2 regions of the Arthrobacter tecti genome follow, and region 2 is predicted to be linked to the other one. Evidence: riboswitches for the same ligand, from Rfam matches in the RefSeq annotation. Region 2 holds a riboswitch; the other holds the start of a gene.
What was found. Region 2 has a riboswitch for cyclic di-AMP ahead of ACX80C_RS02670 (LysM peptidoglycan-binding domain-containing protein). Riboswitches for the same ligand answer to the same signal wherever they lie in the genome.
Positions count from the first base shown of each region.

Region 1: it holds a riboswitch for cyclic di-AMP, as region 2 does, so the genes downstream of both, ACX80C_RS10695 (NlpC/P60 family protein) here and ACX80C_RS02670 (LysM peptidoglycan-binding domain-containing protein) in region 2, are expected to answer to the same signal.

Region 1 is NZ_JBTNCT010000008.1:31,833-40,259, reverse strand. Features, by position in the region: gene ACX80C_RS10730 (DUF6457 domain-containing protein) at 1-138, shown strand, start outside; gene ACX80C_RS10725 (FdhF/YdeP family oxidoreductase) at 163-2,517, opposite strand; gene ACX80C_RS10720 (molybdopterin molybdotransferase MoeA) at 2,644-3,903, opposite strand; gene ACX80C_RS10715 (DUF6457 domain-containing protein) at 3,900-4,181, opposite strand; gene mobA (molybdenum cofactor guanylyltransferase) at 4,195-4,704, opposite strand; gene ACX80C_RS10705 (HNH endonuclease) at 4,809-5,309, opposite strand; gene ACX80C_RS10700 (NlpC/P60 family protein) at 5,486-6,295, opposite strand; gene ACX80C_RS10695 (NlpC/P60 family protein) at 6,323-7,117, opposite strand; cyclic di-AMP (ydaO/yuaA leader) riboswitch at 7,123-7,280, opposite strand; gene ACX80C_RS10690 (M23 family metallopeptidase) at 7,437-8,234, opposite strand; gene ACX80C_RS10685 (hypothetical protein) at 8,233-8,427, shown strand, end outside.
Region 2 is NZ_JBTNCT010000002.1:58,097-66,523, reverse strand. Features, by position in the region: gene ACX80C_RS02695 (YceD family protein) at 1-309, shown strand, start outside; gene rpmF (50S ribosomal protein L32) at 312-515, shown strand; gene rnc (ribonuclease III) at 576-1,313, shown strand; gene mutM (bifunctional DNA-formamidopyrimidine glycosylase/DNA-(apurinic or apyrimidinic site) lyase) at 1,343-2,368, shown strand; gene ACX80C_RS02675 (YtxH domain-containing protein) at 2,444-2,737, shown strand; cyclic di-AMP (ydaO/yuaA leader) riboswitch at 2,898-3,058, shown strand; gene ACX80C_RS02670 (LysM peptidoglycan-binding domain-containing protein) at 3,062-4,009, shown strand; gene ACX80C_RS02665 (NAD-dependent epimerase/dehydratase family protein) at 4,092-5,066, opposite strand; gene ACX80C_RS02660 (alpha/beta fold hydrolase) at 5,063-7,645, opposite strand; gene ACX80C_RS02655 (3-oxoacyl-ACP synthase III) at 7,639-8,427, opposite strand, start outside.

The DNA of each region.
Region 1 (8,427 bases), on a different contig from region 2:
AGCGACGCGAGCGTGGGCGACGGCTCCAAATCATCCGACGAGGCAGTGCGCGACGCCGCGGCTACCGCCGAACGCGTCGCGGGTGACGGACCGGACGGCGGCCCCGACAGCGCCGGGTTCGCTGCCACCGGCCAGTAGGACGCGCTTTGGCGGATATGCCGGTTACACGGTGGCCGGCATGTCAGCACGTCCGTTCTCCTCGCCGGCGCCGCCGGCCGGGCCTTCCGACGCAGCCTCGAGACGCACAATAATGCCCTTCGAGACGGGCGTGTTGCTGCCCTTGACCGTGTCATCCAGGGGCACCAGCACGTTGCCTTCCGGGTAATACACGGCTGCACAGCCGCGGGCCGTGGGGTAGGAAACCACCCGAAACTTCCGCAGGACGCGGTCCTTTCCGTCGGCGTACTCTCCGTGGACGTCCACGAGCTGACCGTCCTCGAAGCCCAGTTCCGAAAGGTCGTCGGGGCTCACAAAGATCACATGCCGGCCCTTCTTGATTCCACGATAGCGATCGTTGTACCCGTAGATCGTGGTGTTGAACTGGTCGTGGGAGCGCATGGTCTGCAGGATCAAGCGGCCGGGAGGGCAAGCGATAAGGTCCAGGGCGTTCACCGTGAGCTGCGCCTTGCCCGTAGGTGTGTTGAAGGTACGTGAATCCCGTGGCCCGTTAGCCAACACAAACCCACCCTTTTGGCGGATGCGCTGGTTGTAGTTTTCGCATCCGACCACCACTCGGGAGATGTGCTCACGAATCCTGTCATAGTCACTTTCGAAACCATCCCAGTCAGCAGCCACCTTGCCGCCCAGCGTCGCCTTCGCGATCCGGCAGATGATCGCCACCTCCGAAAGGAGGTGGGGACTGACCGGATGGACCTTGCCCCAGGAGGGGTGAACGGCGCTGACGGTGTCCTCAACAGAGACGAACTGGGGACCAGTCGCCTGGGTATCGATTTCCGTCCTGCCCTTCGTCGGGAGGATCAACGCTTCTTCGCCAACGACAGTGTGGGAACGGTTGAGCTTCGTTGATACCTGGACATTCATCTTCAACTTCTGCATCGCGGCCTCCGTGGCTGCGGTGTCCGACATGGCAGCCACATAATTTCCACCGAGGCTCATGAAGAAGGAAATTTGGCCATCACGCATCCGGCGGACTGTCTCGACAGCGTCTGCGCCGTGTGCCCGTGGCGGCTCGAAGGAGAATTCCTTGCCCAGCGCATCGAGGAACGCCGGCGGCATTTGCTCCCAGATGCCCATCGTGCGGTCGCCTTGCACGTTGGAATGACCGCGGATCGGTGATGCGCCGGCACCGGGCTTACCGATGTTTCCCCGCAGCAACAGGAGATTGATGATCTCCTTGATGGTTCCCACGCCGTTCTTCTGCTGGGTCACGCCCATTGCCCAGCAGATGATCACCTTCTCTGCCTTCATGTATCGCTCGGCCAGTTCATCAATCTCAGCGGAAGTCAGCCCGGTGGCTTCCAGGACCAGTTGCTCGTCGAGATCGGCCAGGTGCAGCTTCAGTTCGTCGAGTCCCTCGCAGTGCTTCGCCAGAAAGTCATGGTCCAGCACGGATCCCGGGGTGGCGTCCTCGGCGTCGAGCACGCGCTTGGAGACCGCCTGCAGAAGTGCCATATCCCCACCGCTGCGGATTTGGAGGAACTGATCGGCGAGTTCTGTCCCACCGCCAACCACACCGTTGGGCTTCTGGGGATTCTTGAAACGCTTAAGCCCTGCTTCGGGCAGTGGGTTGACGGCAACGATGTGGCCGCCATTCTGCTTCTGCTTCTCCAACGCGGAGAGCATGCGCGGATGGTTGGTACCCGGATTCTGACCGATGAGAATCAGAAGGTCAGCTTCGAGGTAGTCGTTGTAGGTGACAGTTGCCTTCCCGACGCCGATCGTCTGGCCCATTCCCCAGCCCGAGGACTCGTGGCACATGTTCGAACAGTCGGGCAGGTTGTTGGTGCCGTAGCCGCGGATGAAGAGCTGATAGAGGAACGCCGCCTCGTTGGAGGCTCTGCCGCTGGTGTAGAAGGCTGCGTGATCAGGAGATTCCAAACCATTGAGCTTGTCCGCCACGATGGAAACAGCCCGATCCCAGCTGATTGGACGGTAGTGGTCTTCTCCCGCCGGTTTGTAGACAGGCTCCGTGAGCCGCCCCTGCATGCCGAGCCAGTACTCGGACTTGTCCCGCAGCTCAGTGATTGAATGCTCTGCCCAGAAGTCGGAGGCTATGGTGACCGGCGTCGCCTCCCACGTTACGGCCTTCGCACCGTTCTCGCAGAACTCGAAGGCGCTTCGGTGGCCGGGATCCGGCCACGCGCAGCTCATGCAGTCGAACCCCTCCTTCTGATTCACGTTGAGGAGGGTCCTGGCGCTGCGCTCCGGCCCCATATGCTTGACGGCGGGCTTGACGGAGTAGAAGACAGCGGGCAATCCACCGGCCCAGTCCTTCGGCGGGCCAACCTCGAGGTCAGACTCGTCAGCTTCCTCGACCTGAGGATCATGTCGGGTCATGGTGCGCTTCCCTTCTTGTTGCCTCGCCCCTAGACCACCGTACCCGGCAGCTGTTGATTGCGCTAAGCAATCTTCCAGCAAATTTTTCTTCGACTGCAGCAGGAAATAGCAGCGCAGGTCAGACGCTTACGCCCCGGTGCGCCACGGCAGCGGGATGGCCGGTATTTTCTCGTCTACCTCACATCCATTGGCGGGAACCACGAGGATGCCATCGGCGTCGGCAAGGCCCCGGAGCATCCCGGACCGGTGATGCACGGTGGGCATCGCCCGCCCTTCGGTGTTCCGGTAAGGGACGAGACGCGTCCGGCCGGGCAGTGCCTCGAAATCCTCACCGGCAAGCGCTCGCTGCGGCTCAGGGAACGCCGCTCCCCGCAATCCGGCCAGGAGCGGGCGGGCCACCGTGAACAGGGCCATCATCGCGGCCAGTGGATTGCCCGGGAGTCCCACGAAGAACCGGCCGTCCTGCAGTTTCGCCAGGAGGGTGGGATGGCCCGGGCGCATCGCGATCCCGTCAATGATGAAGTCAGCCTCAAGGACGGTGAGCGCACGGCGGATGTGGTCCGCGTCTGAGGATCCGGTGCCGCCGGTGCTGATCAATACATCACCCGAGGCCCGGGCCAGGGACAGCTCATCCAGCGCTTCTGCGCTGATCGCGGCCACGACATCGTCGAGATCGTCGCGTACCCTGGCCACCGTGTCCACATGCCCACCGAGCATGGTGACCAGTCCCGGGAGTTGCGGCCCGAATGTGTCGCGGACCTGCCCGGGTTCTGGAAGACCTGCCTCGATCACTTCATCACCGGTCAGCAGTAGCGAAACACGGGGAGCCCGGAGCACAGGCAGGAAGTCCCAACCGCACACGGCGGCAAGGGCGATTTGTGCAGGGTTCAGGACAGATCCCGCGGCAATGGCCTCGGTTCCTTCGGGCGCCTCTTCGCCTGCCGGCCGGATGTGCTCCTGATCGGCAGGTTCATCTGCCCTCGCCTGATCGTTCCGTGTTAATGTGCAGCCCCGGATGGCTCCGTGTTCGGTCCGCAGAATTCCGCTGGCTCCAGGCGGCACCACGCCGCCGGTCAGGATGAAGGTGGCCTCGCCCGGCGCCAGATCCGCATAGCCGGACGTCTTGTGCGCGTGCGCACGCTGCCACGGGCTGTCTTCGACCGGTTCGGGAGTGACCAGGGTCCAAGGGGGCTCACCGTGCACTGCCCATCCGTCCATGGCCGAGGACGCGTAATGCGGTATGGGCTGCAGTGCCACCACGGGTTCTGCGAGGGTCTGGCCCAGGGCGTCCGCGAGCTTGACGGTTTGCGCGGGCTTGGGCGTCGCTGCGTGGAAAGCCAGCCTGAGCGCCGTCTCCCAGGAGACGTTCCTGCCCGATTCCGTCACTGGCGCTCCCCGTCCGCTGTGGGTGGGCACGCTGCGCGCGCTGCCTCGATGGCCGACCGCTGGGCGGTTGCACTATCCGCCTGCCCGATCCCCACCGCCATCCCCGCGGCATATCCTGCGATGAACGTGGTCAGCGGAGCTGCAGGCCGGACCACTGAATGTGCGGCAATCCCGGCAAGCGCCAGGACGGCGTCGACGTCAACCTCCGTTCCGTCGAGTTCGAACATTTCGATGAGCTGCTCACTCCACTGCCGCAGCAGGCGATCCCGATCCTCCATGGTGAACCTTTCGCTATTGGTCCGCGTCCGGCTCCTCGATCCCAAGTTCTTGGGCGTCGGACCACGTATCGACGTCGTGGGTTGAGCCCGCGGGTACCTCGACTGCACTCCATTGCACCCTAGCAAGCAGGTGGCGCATGGACAGATTCGTGAACACCCCGCTATCGACGGCGGGTTCAAGGTCACTCCAGCGATACAGGGCCGCCAGCGGCTGGTCGCGGCCGCCGTCGTGCGCCAGAACCGAGGCACCGGTTTCCCGTGCACCTGTCAGAAGTGCCGGCAGCGCTTCGACGATACGCGGCATGTCGCAGGCGAGCACCAGCAGCCACGCTGCGTGGTTGGAACACAAGTGCCCGACGGCAACCGCCACCGCCGCCGCCGGCCCCCCGAACGGCGGTTCCTCCCGGAGTAGCTCTGTCCGTTCCGGCACTCCAGGCGTGGACTGCCCGACGACGACGAGACGCCGGGCAGCCGACGCCGCCTCGCAGGTGCGGGCAAGGAGGGTCCGGTCACCGATCCGCAAGGATGCTTTCGGGACACCACCAAGCCGGGAAGACCTTCCACCACTCAGAATCGCCGCGTCGAACAAAAGAGTGTGATCACGCCCAGGCTTCGGGGCCGAAGCACTCACGCAGCGTTATCGGCAGGAAGAAACTCGCTCCACTGCGGCGAGGGCTTTTCCAGCTCCCGGATCTGCCAGCAGGTACCCCGCGGCGGCCTGGGAACCACGCGCAGCGACCAACCCAATGACGCCAGGGTCTTATCCCCCTTGGCATTGTTGCAGCGGAGGCAGCAGGCAACGAGATTCTCCCAGCTGTCCTCACCGCCGCGGGACCGCGGGAGAACATGGTCGATCGTTGACGCCGCCTTGCCGCAGTAAGCGCATAGGTGATTATCGCGCCGGAGCACGCCCCGACGGGTCGCAACCAGACTGTGGCGGTACGGAATGTTCACGTAGCGATTGAGGAGGATCACCGAGGGGCGCGAAAGTATTTCGGTGGGACCCACAACGGGGTCATCTCCTTCAGCGACCACGCTGGCCTTCCCCGTGAGCACAAGCACCAGCGCCCGGCGGAAGGTCACCACCGCCAGTGGTTCATATCCAGCATTCAGAACGAGAGTGCGCATGCACATTCCTCTTTGCCGTCCATACCCTGAAACCTGAGGGACGTCCCTGAAGTTACAGCGAAGGTACTTCGGATTGACACTGCAAGGGTAAGCCGTCAGCCTAAGGATTCGTCAATCGCCACACGCAAAAGGCCCCCTGCCTGGTGGCAGGGGGCCTTCAGTCGAGAGCTTTTGGACTAGCCTCCGACGCGGATGAATACCGGTCCGGAACCGAGGTTTGCCGGAGCTACAACGGTCTGGTTCCCGTTGAAACCGCCGTGCACTGCCTGTCCGCCGCCAATGTATACAGCGATGTGTGCTGCACCCATGCCGCCGTCGGCGTAGTAGATGAGGTCACCTGGGATCGCTTCAGCGGCGCTGACAGTGCGTCCGAGCGATAGGTAACCTGCTGGCCATCCGTGGAAGTTGATGCCTGCTGCAGCGAGGGCGTTGCTGGCAAGGCGGGTGCAGTCCTGGATCACACCGAGCTGGCCTTGGGCTGCTGCGGCGATCGTTGCTGCTACGCCCGAGGAGACCTCGGGAGCAACAGGCGCCGGTGCTTCAGGCTGAACGGCTACGGTTTCGGCAGCAACTTCTACTTCAGCTGCGGGCTCGGAGACCACAGGCTCCGCCACAACAACCGGCGCGGCTTCCACAATCTCTTCAGCCTGCAGTGTCACCGCAGGGGCGGCCACGGTGGGCGCAGCAACGGCCTTTACAGCCGCCTTGTTGAACGAAACCTTGGCGTCGGCAGCCGCCTGAACGGGGGCTGTGACGGCCTGGATCTCCAGGGTGCTTGTGACTGCGTTGCGTTCAGCGGGCAGTTCCACCGCATTGGCGGCAACACCGCTGCTGAGGACAAGCCCGGACGCAGCGGCGATGACCGCTGCCTGGCGGCCTACTCCGCCGGCATTATCGCTGACGGCGCGGGCAATGGAGGAAAGGTGGGCCGACCGCTGTACTTCGGCACGGTGGCGCGCAATGGTGGCGCGGGAATTCGAGGTCATGTGTTGAAGCTCCAGGTCGATCTGGTTCTAGCTAACGCGTACGAAGCTGTAGCCGGAGAGGTCGGACAAGTTGTGAAGAACGGTGTTCATGCCGTTGAAGCCACCGCTGATGACCTGACCGTTGCCTACATAGATGGCGACGTGACCGGCTGAAATGACAAGGTCACCGGGTGCAGGCGAGGAGACAACCGACCCGAATGCGAAGAAGTCGCCCGGCGCAATGTCGCCCACGGACTTGCCGATTGAGCGCAACGCGTTCTCAACCATCGCGGTGCAGTCCTGCGACACACCAATCTGGGCGTAGGCCGAACCAACGAGCGCTGCGCCGATTCCACTGGCCGATGGCGCTTCAACCGGCTCAGGAGCCTCAACGGCCGCTTCCTCCACCTCGACCGGTGCTGCCGGCGTTGCCTCTACGGTAACCGGCTCAGCGGCCGGGACGGGAACCGGTGCTTCCGCCACGACGTCGGCCTGGACGGCAACAACCGGAGCGACCTCGACGGGAGCTACCTCAACGGGAGCAGCGACGGCTTCCACGGCTGCGCGCTCAAAGGTCACTGCCGCATCCGCGGAAGCGCTGACGGTCGCCGCTTCGGCGGAGATGGAGTTCAGAGTCTTGACTGCCTGCGCCGAGCGCTGGGCGTCTGCGGCACCGTGTGCCGGGAGGCCTGCGGTAAGGACGAGACCGGAAGCTGCGACGATAACCGCTGCCTGGCGTCCTACCGATCCGGCGTTCGAAGATACAGCTTTGGAAATTGCTGCGAGCGAGTTGGTATGAGCCGGAACCGCGCGATGGCGTCCGAGCGCAGAGCTGTTTGACACGTTAAATTGCCTCTCCCTACGCCTGCGAGGTGAGCTGTCGGATTCGGATGGGAGTCACCCGGCCGCGGATCTTTCAGATCCTGCGACTTAACCCCTAGGACTTCTTTCGAAGCCCGCAATTGGTTCCCCCGCCCCTGCCATGCGATTGTTGCGAACGGACCTCGAGCAGTGGCAGAGCTAGGCGATCTGCGCGAGGGTGCCAAACCCCCTGCGATTTGGCACGAGTTAGACGGTACATCAGTTCAGCGGCTATGTCACATTCCGATCACGGAACGGTGTGTCGCCCGTTATAAACGGGGACGAAAAACGCACTGGCTTCCTAGAGCCAGCCGAGCGGATCGACGTTTTCCCCGTCGATCATCACTTCAAAGTGCAGATGGCAGCCCGTGGACGCGCCCGTGCTTCCCACGCGCGCGATCGACTGGCCCCGCAGCACTTCCTGTCCCACGGTGACGTCCATGACGGACAGGTGGTTGTACGTGGTCTTGAGCCCATTGCCGTGTTCGACGACAACGCGGTTGCCACCGCCATAGGCGTGCCACCCGGCAAAAGTGACAGTTCCGGAGGCAGCGGCCTTCACGGCGGTGCCACAGGCCTCGCTCATGTCCTGGCCTGTGTGGAGTTCACCGGCACCGGTAATCGGGCTGATGCGGTTTCCGAAGGGCGAGCTCAGCTGCACGTTGTCCAGCGGCGCAGAGAGGGAACCCTTGGACTCTGCTGCAACGATGTCACTGCCGGATGCGGACACGATCTCGGCCAGTTTGGCATCAGGGTCGAACTTCCCGTGCAGTGCGGCGCGGTCAAAGGTCACCTCGGCGCTTGCGGCCGCCTGGACGGGCTTCGCCGCGTCCTGGCCGGTGTGTGCAGCCTGCTGCATCTGGGCAGGTGCGACGGCCGCAGTGGTGGGCAGTGCGACGGTAAGCACCATTCCCGATGCGGCAGCTGCGATGGCCACTTTTTGGCTGAGTCCGGTGAAGGAAACATCCCGCCGTGCGGTTGCCGCCCTGCGCCGGCGTTCGCGGCGCTGTGCGTCCCGCGGCTTCATCGGTGCGGCGGGTGCGGTATAGCCGCCGCGGGCACTTCGGCGAGTGTGCTGCGTGCGAATGCACTCCTGCATGGGCACACTGGCAACCTCAACTGCCGGCGCCAGTGTAACGGCCGGAGCCGACGGCGCAGCCACAGCCGGAGCCGCAGACACTGAAGCAGCGCGAGCCGGGCTCGGGGACACAGCCGAAGCCGGAGCTGGAACAAGAGCCGGAGCGCTTGCACCGGCGGTTGCGTGGGCTGCTGCCCGCTCGGCACGTTCACGC
Region 2 (8,427 bases):
GACAACCAGGAGTTGTCAGAGGATGAAGAGGAGGACGCGCTGCGCGTGGTCGAGAATGACACAGTCAATCTCGAACCGGTGCTGCGGGATGCGGTAGTGACAACGCTGCCGTTCCAGCCGGTGTGCCGGGAGGATTGCCAGGGTTTGTGCGCCGAATGCGGTGTGCGGCTGGAGGATGATCCGGGTCACCAGCACGAAGTCCTCGATCCCCGCTGGGCTTCACTGGCAGGGCTGGCCGGCACGGCCGCTGACCCACAGGCGGCGGAACCAGAAGCAAAGACAGTGTTAGACGAGAGAGAAGAGAGTTAGCCGTGGCTGTTCCCAAGCGGAAGATGTCCCGCTCGAATACGCGTGCACGCCGGTCCCAGTGGAAGGCTGTTGCCCCGAAGCTGGTGAAGACGGTGGAGAACGGTCGCGTCACCTACAGCCTTTCCCACCAGGCAAAGGTTGTTACCGACTCCGCAGGCACCGAGCTGTTCCTTGAGTACAAGGGCCGTAAGGTAGCCGACGTCTAAGTGCTGCCAGGGCACCGCGAGGCGGTATCCGCAGCATCGATGCGCGTAAGCGTCGCTAGCGTGGAAAATTCAGAAGACCTTTTGAAGCGTCTCGGCGTCACTATCGACGCCGGGACGCTTCGTCTTGCCCTGACGCACCGCTCCTACGCGTATGAACAGGGCGGCATCCCCACCAACGAACGCCTTGAGTTCCTTGGCGATGCCGTTCTGGGCCTCTCGGTGACGGACGCCCTGTACCGCGACAATCCAACCCTTTCCGAAGGCGAGCTGGCGAAGCGGCGTTCCGCCGTTGTCAGCACGCGGGCGCTGGCGGGAGTTGCCCGCGGCATTGGTCTCGGCAAGCACATCCTGCTCGGCCAGGGGGAGAAGCTCACCAACGGTTGGGACAAGTCCTCCATCCTTGCGGACACCATGGAAGCCATCATCGGCGCCACCTACCTCAGCAACGGCATGGAGACCGCCCGTTGCCTGGTGATGCGTATTATCGGACCGGTCCTCGAGGATGCAGCAGCCCTCGGCGCCGGAACGGATTGGAAGACCAGCATCCAGGAGATCGCCGCTGCTGAGCGGATGGGTGTCATCGATTACCGGGTGACCGGGTTCGGCCCGGACCACGACCGCCGTTTCGAGGCTGTCCTGGTAATCGGCGGAACCACTTATGGCTCCGGTGGCGGACGCTCCAAGAAGGAAGCCGAGCAGGAAGCCGCTGCCGCTTCCTGGAAACTGCTGCGCGGCTCAGATGACAGCAAGACAGTCCCGCAGCCGCTGCTCACCGATCAGCCGGCTGACTCCCGCTAACGCTCCCTGAGAACCGGACGCGCCCGAACATGCCTGAGCTGCCCGAAGTGGAGGTGGTGCGCCGCGGGCTTGCGCGGTGGGTACGCGGCCGCACCATCGAAGCGGTTGACGTCCTTGACCCCCGGTCCATCCGACGCCATGTCCTCGGCGCCGAGGACTTCCGCGGGAACCTCGTGGGAGCAACCATCACCGATACGGTGCGTCGTGGCAAGTTCCTTTGGATGCCCCTGGCGGACGTAAAGCACGACGACGGCGCCAGCCGGCTCGCGCCGTCGTCGTACTTACCTGCCGCACGGCTGGAACCCGAGGCTGGCGGGATAGTCCACACCGCACCACGGGTGGCGCTGATGGCGCACCTGGGCATGAGCGGACAGCTGCTGGTCGAGGATGAGGATCAGCCGGACGAGAAGCACCTCAAGGTGCGGCTGCGCCTGTCCCAGGGTGCTGACCGTCTGCCGGGGGAACTGCGGTTCGTTGACCAGCGGATCTTCGGCGGGCTCTTCGTGACCGGGATGGTGCCCACCGCCGACGGCTTGCCGGGTGGGCTGGGGGAGGCCCCTGAGGCTCTCGTACCCGTGGAAGCCTCGCACATCGCGCGGGATCCGCTTGATCCGGCGTTCTCCTTCGAGGAATTCTTCTCCAGGCTGCGCGCCCGCCGGACGGGCCTGAAGAGGGCGCTCCTCGACCAGTCGCTCATATCGGGCATCGGGAACATCTATGCCGACGAAGCGCTGTGGGCTGCCAGGCTCCACTTCGCGCGTGCAACCGATACCGTGCGGCGTCCCGAGGTTGCCCGGCTCCTCACCGCCTGCCGCGACGTCATGGAACGGGCGCTCGAGGCCGGTGGGACGAGCTTCGACTCGTTGTATGTGAATGTCAACGGTGCCTCCGGCTACTTCGAGCGGTCGCTCAACGCCTATGGGCGGGAACGCCTGCCATGCCCCCGCTGTGCGGACGCCGGCGTCGACTCCCGCGTGCGGAGGGATACCTTCATGAACCGGTCCTCCTACACGTGCCCGCGCTGCCAGCCGAGGCCGCGTAACGGCCGTTGGTGACACACCGACGTGACAAAACTAAGTACGCTGACTAGATTCGACATCTGAGGATCCCGACACGTCAGGAGTATCGCCATGAAGAACAAACTGGTTTTTGCAGCAGGAATGGCCGCAGGCTATGTGCTGGGCGCGCGTGCCGGTCGTGCGAGCTATGAGCAGATCAAGGTGAAGGCGCAGGAGTTCTGGAACAACCCGAAGGTGCAGGAAACTGTCACAGAGGCAACCGAGGCAGTGAAGGCCAAGGCGCCGGAAGTGCAGGCGCAGGCTGAACAGGCGCTGAAGAAGGCGCAGGATGCAGTGCATCGCCCGGGTAACCGTTCGGGCGACGATGAGAAGCCCAAGGATGCTACCGACCAGTACAAAATCTAGTCGATGGGCATATATCAGTAGTACTCCGAAAAAGCGCACCATGGCGCGGATTTGTGATGGAAACGTGACAATTCAACCAAACGAATGTAACGTTAAGGCCACGCCGGGTTTCTAAAGCCCGGCTTCCTTCTGGCGGATTGCCTAATCCTGTCGCCGTCGGAAGGTCCGTTCGCTACACATCCGGCAGGAGCGGGGGAACCAGATAGCGGGCTTCGTTTTTCGAAGTCCTAGGGGTTAAGACGCGTACAGCTTCGCAGTACATGTCCGGGTGGCTCCCATCCGAATCCGACAGCTAACTCCGCAGGCACTGGGAGAGGCCCTTCGTTGTCCAAAAACCGTCATATTGCGCGCCACCGCGCCACCCCGCCCAGCACGATGCAGATCGTCTCGAAGGCAGTCAGCACGCACGCCGGCACCGTCGGACGTCCTGCGGCTGTTGTTGTAGCAGCATCGGGCATCATGTTCGGCGCAGCGCTTCCGGCCAGCGCCGGAACCACCTATAGCTCAACCTCGGGAGCCGTTCAGTCCGCTGACGCCGCCGTCCAGGTCTCCGCTCCGGCCGCTGCTCCTGCCGCGCCGGTCAACGCGCAGACCGTCTCGGCTCCGGCCCCGGCTCCGGTCACGAATGCTCCGACCCACACCGTGCGTTCCGGTGACACCCTTGGTGCCATCGCAGCGAACTACGGCGTGAGCCTGGATGCCATCTTCGCGGCCAACGGGCTCGGCTGGAACTCGGTGATCTACCCGGGTCAGGTCATCAGCCTGTCGGGCAGCGCTGCTGCGGCGCCTGCTCCGGCTGCACCCGCCCCGCAGGTGCAGGTTGCACCGGCTCCCGTGGCTCCCGCCCCGGCCCCGGCCCCGGCCGAGACCAGCACCATGGGAATCACCACGGCGTCCTCCAACATCGAGGTTGCCTCCTACTCAGCCGCTCCTGCTTCCTCTTCGGTTGCTGGAACCATCGCTGCAGCAGCGCAGGGCCAGATCGGTGTCATCCAGGACTGCACCCGGCTGGTATCGAACGCCCTCGCAGCGGCCGGTATCAACTTCCATGACTGGCCCGCCGGCTACCTGTCCCTCGGCAGCACGGTAAGCGCCGGCCAGGCGATGCCAGGTGACCTCATCTACTACGCGGATGGTGGCATGGGCGCAGCCCACATCGCCGTGTACATCGGTAACGGTCAGGCCGTCCACGGTGGCTTCAACGGCAACCAGACCGTAGTGGCGCCGGCTCAGCTTGGTTCGGGTCCGGTCTTCATCCGGGTCAATGGCTAACTGACGCATCAGCACAAGGGAGGACCGGTTCGCCGGTCCTCCTTTTGCGTTCCCGAACGATTTTGCGTTGCTGGACGGCCGCCTACGCCCGCCCACCGTAGTGCGCGGCAAGCCGGGCGAATCCCTCGTCCAGTGAAACCGCCGGCGTCCAATCCAGCAGCTCCCTGGTCTGCCGTTGGTCGAACCAGTGCGCGGTCGAAAGTTGTTCGGCGAGGAATCGGGTCATGGGCGGTTCACCGTCCGCGCTCGAACCCCGCCACAGTGTTTCGACGGCAGTGCCCGCCGCACGGCCGAGCCACCCCGGAACGGACCATCGTGGCGCGGGCGCATCGCCCGCAGCGCACATCCGCGCGAGCAGTTCACCGATCGGCCGGGGTTCGCCGTTGGTGACCACAAGCGGTCTCCCATGAACGTGTTCGATGCGATTCAGCGCGGCGACGATGGCGGACGCAGCGTTGTCCACATACGTGGTGTCCACCAGTGCGGTCCCGCCGCCCAGCAGCGGCAACCTGCCGGCCCGCGCCCGGGACAGCACGCGTTCGACCAGTTGCGTGTCGCCCGGCCCCCAGACGATATGGGGGCGAATGGCCGTGACGGGCATGGCGGCGTCGTCGTTCGCCAGGACCAGTTGCTCGGCCTTCGCCTTGGTGCGGGCATAATCCCCGCGGGCCCGCGCCGGGTCAGCGGGTTCGGTGCCGGCTCCGACGATCGAACGGCCCAGATGCGCCACCGACGGTGAAGAAACGTAAACAAACCGCCCAGCACCCGCGAAGCGCGCCGCTTCAAGCAGGTTGCGGGTCCCGGCGACGTTCACGCGTTCAAATTCGGCAGGGTCGCCGCTGAAGGACACCTTCGCCGCACAATGGATCACGGAGTCCACGCCCTCAACGGCACGCTTTACCGCCTGCGGGTCACCCAGCGAACCGGCCACGTCCTCTGCACCGGCGACTCCCGAAGCGCGGCGCTGGAAGGTACGCACAGACTCACCACGGCTGCGCAGCAGGCTGGCAACGGCCCCGCCGAGCATTCCGCTCGCACCGGTCACCAGGACCGTCATGGGCGTCGCTTCCGACGTCCCTCGAGCATCTGCCCGGCCCAGGCCGCCACCTTCGCCCGGTCGATTTTCGCGTTGTGGCGCACGTCCGTCGGCAGCTCGGGCAGAGTCAGCACTGCAGCGATCTCCACACCCGCTGAGCGTCCCGCGTGACGGACGGCGGCCGACAGGCTTTCCGTCGCCAGGGACCCCCCGCGCGTCTTTGGCGCGGGTACGACGACGGCGACAACCGCCTGGGTGCCGGCCGGCCCCACACCGACGACTGCCGCCTGCCGTACTTCTTCGGTGCGCTCAATAGCCTGTTCGGCGCCGACGGGAGTGAAAATCCCTGCCGCCGTGGGAATGATGTGTGCGAGACGCCCTTCGACCCACAGCCGACCGTCGGCGTCCAGGTGGCCAACATCCCCGGTACGGTGCCAGCCCGAGGTGCGCGAGGACTCACGCTCGGTGATCCAGAGCCGGTGGTAGCGGTCCTTGACGTGCGCGGCACGCACGAGGATCTCCCCGGTGACGCCCGCCGTCGTCGTCGGCTTGCCGCTTGCGTAACCGGTGCGCTCGAGCGGGCTGATCGCCACCGTCGCGCCCGGCACGGGTGTGCCCACGCAGACTCCGTTGCCCGCTCCGGCTACCGAACTGTCCGTCGCGGCGAGGATACCCTCGAGGTCGATATCGGTCACGGGAAGGGCTTCGGTCATGCCGTACGGCGTGTGCAGGGTTGCTTCGGGCACCAGCGGCCGGAGGCCTTCGAGCAGTGTTGCGGGCACGGGCGCTCCGGCCGAGAGCAGGGTTTTCACGTTCCCCAGTGCCTCGGCGCCCCGCGGAGTGATGCCGTCAGCCGTGGCCAGGACGTTGCGCAGCGCAGCCGGAGATGCGAACACCACGGTGGCATCGATCGCGGATACGGCGTCGGCGAGAGCGCGGGCGGAGAGCGTCCGGGGAGCGGTGACGTCCATGGCGGGCGTCACCGATGAGGCGCCGAGCGCCGGACCAAGCAGTGCGAAAGGCGCGAAGCCAGCGACCAGGGCGCTTCCGGGCCTCAGGTCCAGGGTGTTGGCGAGCGTATCTCGCATCGCCGAGAGCCGGCGGTGGGTGTAGACAACGCCCTTGGCGGGGCCGGTGGAGCCTGACGTGAAAAGGATGGCGGCGTCGGCGTCCGGTTCGATCCCGGGATCGTTGAACACCGCGTCGGCGGAGGCGAGTTCCTCCAGGCTGTGCTGCACGCCCAAAGCGCGTGAACGGACCGTAGACAGGGCTCCCACGCTGATGCGGGTACCCGGCCAGCGGAAGAGGCGGGCGGCGATGAGTGCCCGGTCGATTCCGATCAGGAACTCCGGCACAGCGCCGCGCACCGCGCGGCTGAGACCCTTCGCTCCCAGTCCGGCGTCCGCAACAACGATGACGGCGCCCAACCGCAGGCAGGCATAAATCAGGACCGTCAGCTCAACACCGGGCGGAACCATGAGGCTGACCCTGCTGCCCGGCCGGACACCGATGCCCTGCAGCGCGCCTGCCAGTGCGGTGATGCGGGCATCGAGCTCCCGCCAGGACAGCGAACGTGCAACGGAGCCGTCCTCTCCCATGTCCGCCACGGCCAGCGACTCGCTGCCGGCGCGATCCTGAACCTGTTGCCAGAGCGGAGTGAACGTATCGCTTGAGACCTGCGAGGCGTCGTCGTCGTTCTTCCGCTCGAGCCAGTTGAAGATCGGTGTGGCGATGTCGCGATCGTCGGCGACGAGGTGGCTTGCGCCTTCGAAGCGGTGTACGTCTGCGTGGGGGAGCCGGCGGGTGAGGTCCTCGAGATAGGTGTCGGAGAAGATGGGGTCGCCGGGACCCCAGAGCATCAATACGGGTACATCCAGGGAACGGATGTCCTCCGCAATCCCCGTGAGGGTGGCGAAGCTCGGGTGGTTCGCGTCCACAGGGATATCAGCGACGAACTGTGCAATACCCTGCCGCCTGGAGGCGCGCAGGTACGGCGCGCGGTACGCAGCACGGACATCCGGGGACAGGCGCGGGCGTGCGAGCGCGAGCGTGGTGTCGAGGAAGGCCGTAGTCCCGGCCGTGCCCAGACGGTGCACGGCGCCGTTCAGGGCGAGCCGCAGGGGCGCCGGGATCGGCGAGTCCGGATCCTGGGAAATGGCCGTGTTGGTAAGGATCGCGGCCTGGAGGTTCCCGCGGTTGCGGCTTGCGTAACCGAGGCTGACCACCCCGCCCCAGTCATGGCCCAGCGTCACCAGGGGCCCGTCGAGACTCAGCGCTGCGGTGAAGTCCTCGAGATCCTGCACGCGGTCAGCGAGCTTCCGGGGGCGTCCGGTCCGTTCCGAGTAACCCATCTCGAGTTGATCCACCGCGACAACCCGCCAACCCTGCCGGGCGCCGGCCGCAAGGACGCTACGCCAGAGATAGGACCACGTGGGGTTGCCGTGGACGCACAGCAACGTTCCGCGCTGAATCCCCTCGAGGGACGGCAGGTTGTCCAGGTAGTGCCAGCGGTTCACCGTGCCCGCGGGGTCGACACCGGCTGTGGAGGGCACGTCGAGGTAGGCCGACCACCGGGGGTCGACGCCGGGGAATTCTACCACGCAATCTCCAGCATTGCGGTGTTCAGGCCCGATCCAACGCCCATGCACAACACCCTGTCGCCCTGGTTCAGTGTCTGGGATTCGGTTGCCAGGGTCATCGGAAGGGAAGCGGGGCCAACGTTGCCCCAGTGCGGGAACGTCTGTGGGACCTTCTTCGGGTCCAGATTTACGGCCTCGATGATCGCTTTGGTGTGGGTGGTGCTCACCTGATGTGTGATGTAGCGGTCCATGTCCGCCCAATCCCACTGCTGCTGGGCCTCCGCCCACGCAGCCGACACGAGTTCCAGGCCGCCGTCAAGGAGGCCCTGGGCGTCCGTGTACATGCCGTCGATTCCGCCGACGCAGAGCTCGTGGTGTTGGGTTCCGGCCCGGGCCACGCCGCCAAGCATACGGTGGGAGCCGGGGTGTGCATCCGCTGGACCCACGATTGCCGCGGCGGCACCTGAGCCAAGGGTGAGGGTAGCGAACTCCTGCATGAAACCCTCACGAGTGCCCACGGTCTCGTTCAGCCGGCGGAGCGTGGCTTCCTGGGTGGCCTGCGAATCCTCGCCGTTGACCACCATGGCGTATTGGATCTGACCAGCCTCGATCATGTTGGCCGCCAGCATCATGCCGTTGACGAATCCGAGGCACGCATTGGTCACGTCGAAATTCATTGCCGATGACGGCAGGCCGAGACCGTGGTGAATCTTCACGGCGACCGATGGCTCAAGATTGCTCCGCGAAACGGACGTATTGATCAGCAGGCCAATTTGCGATGCTTCGATGCCGGTGGAGGCAAG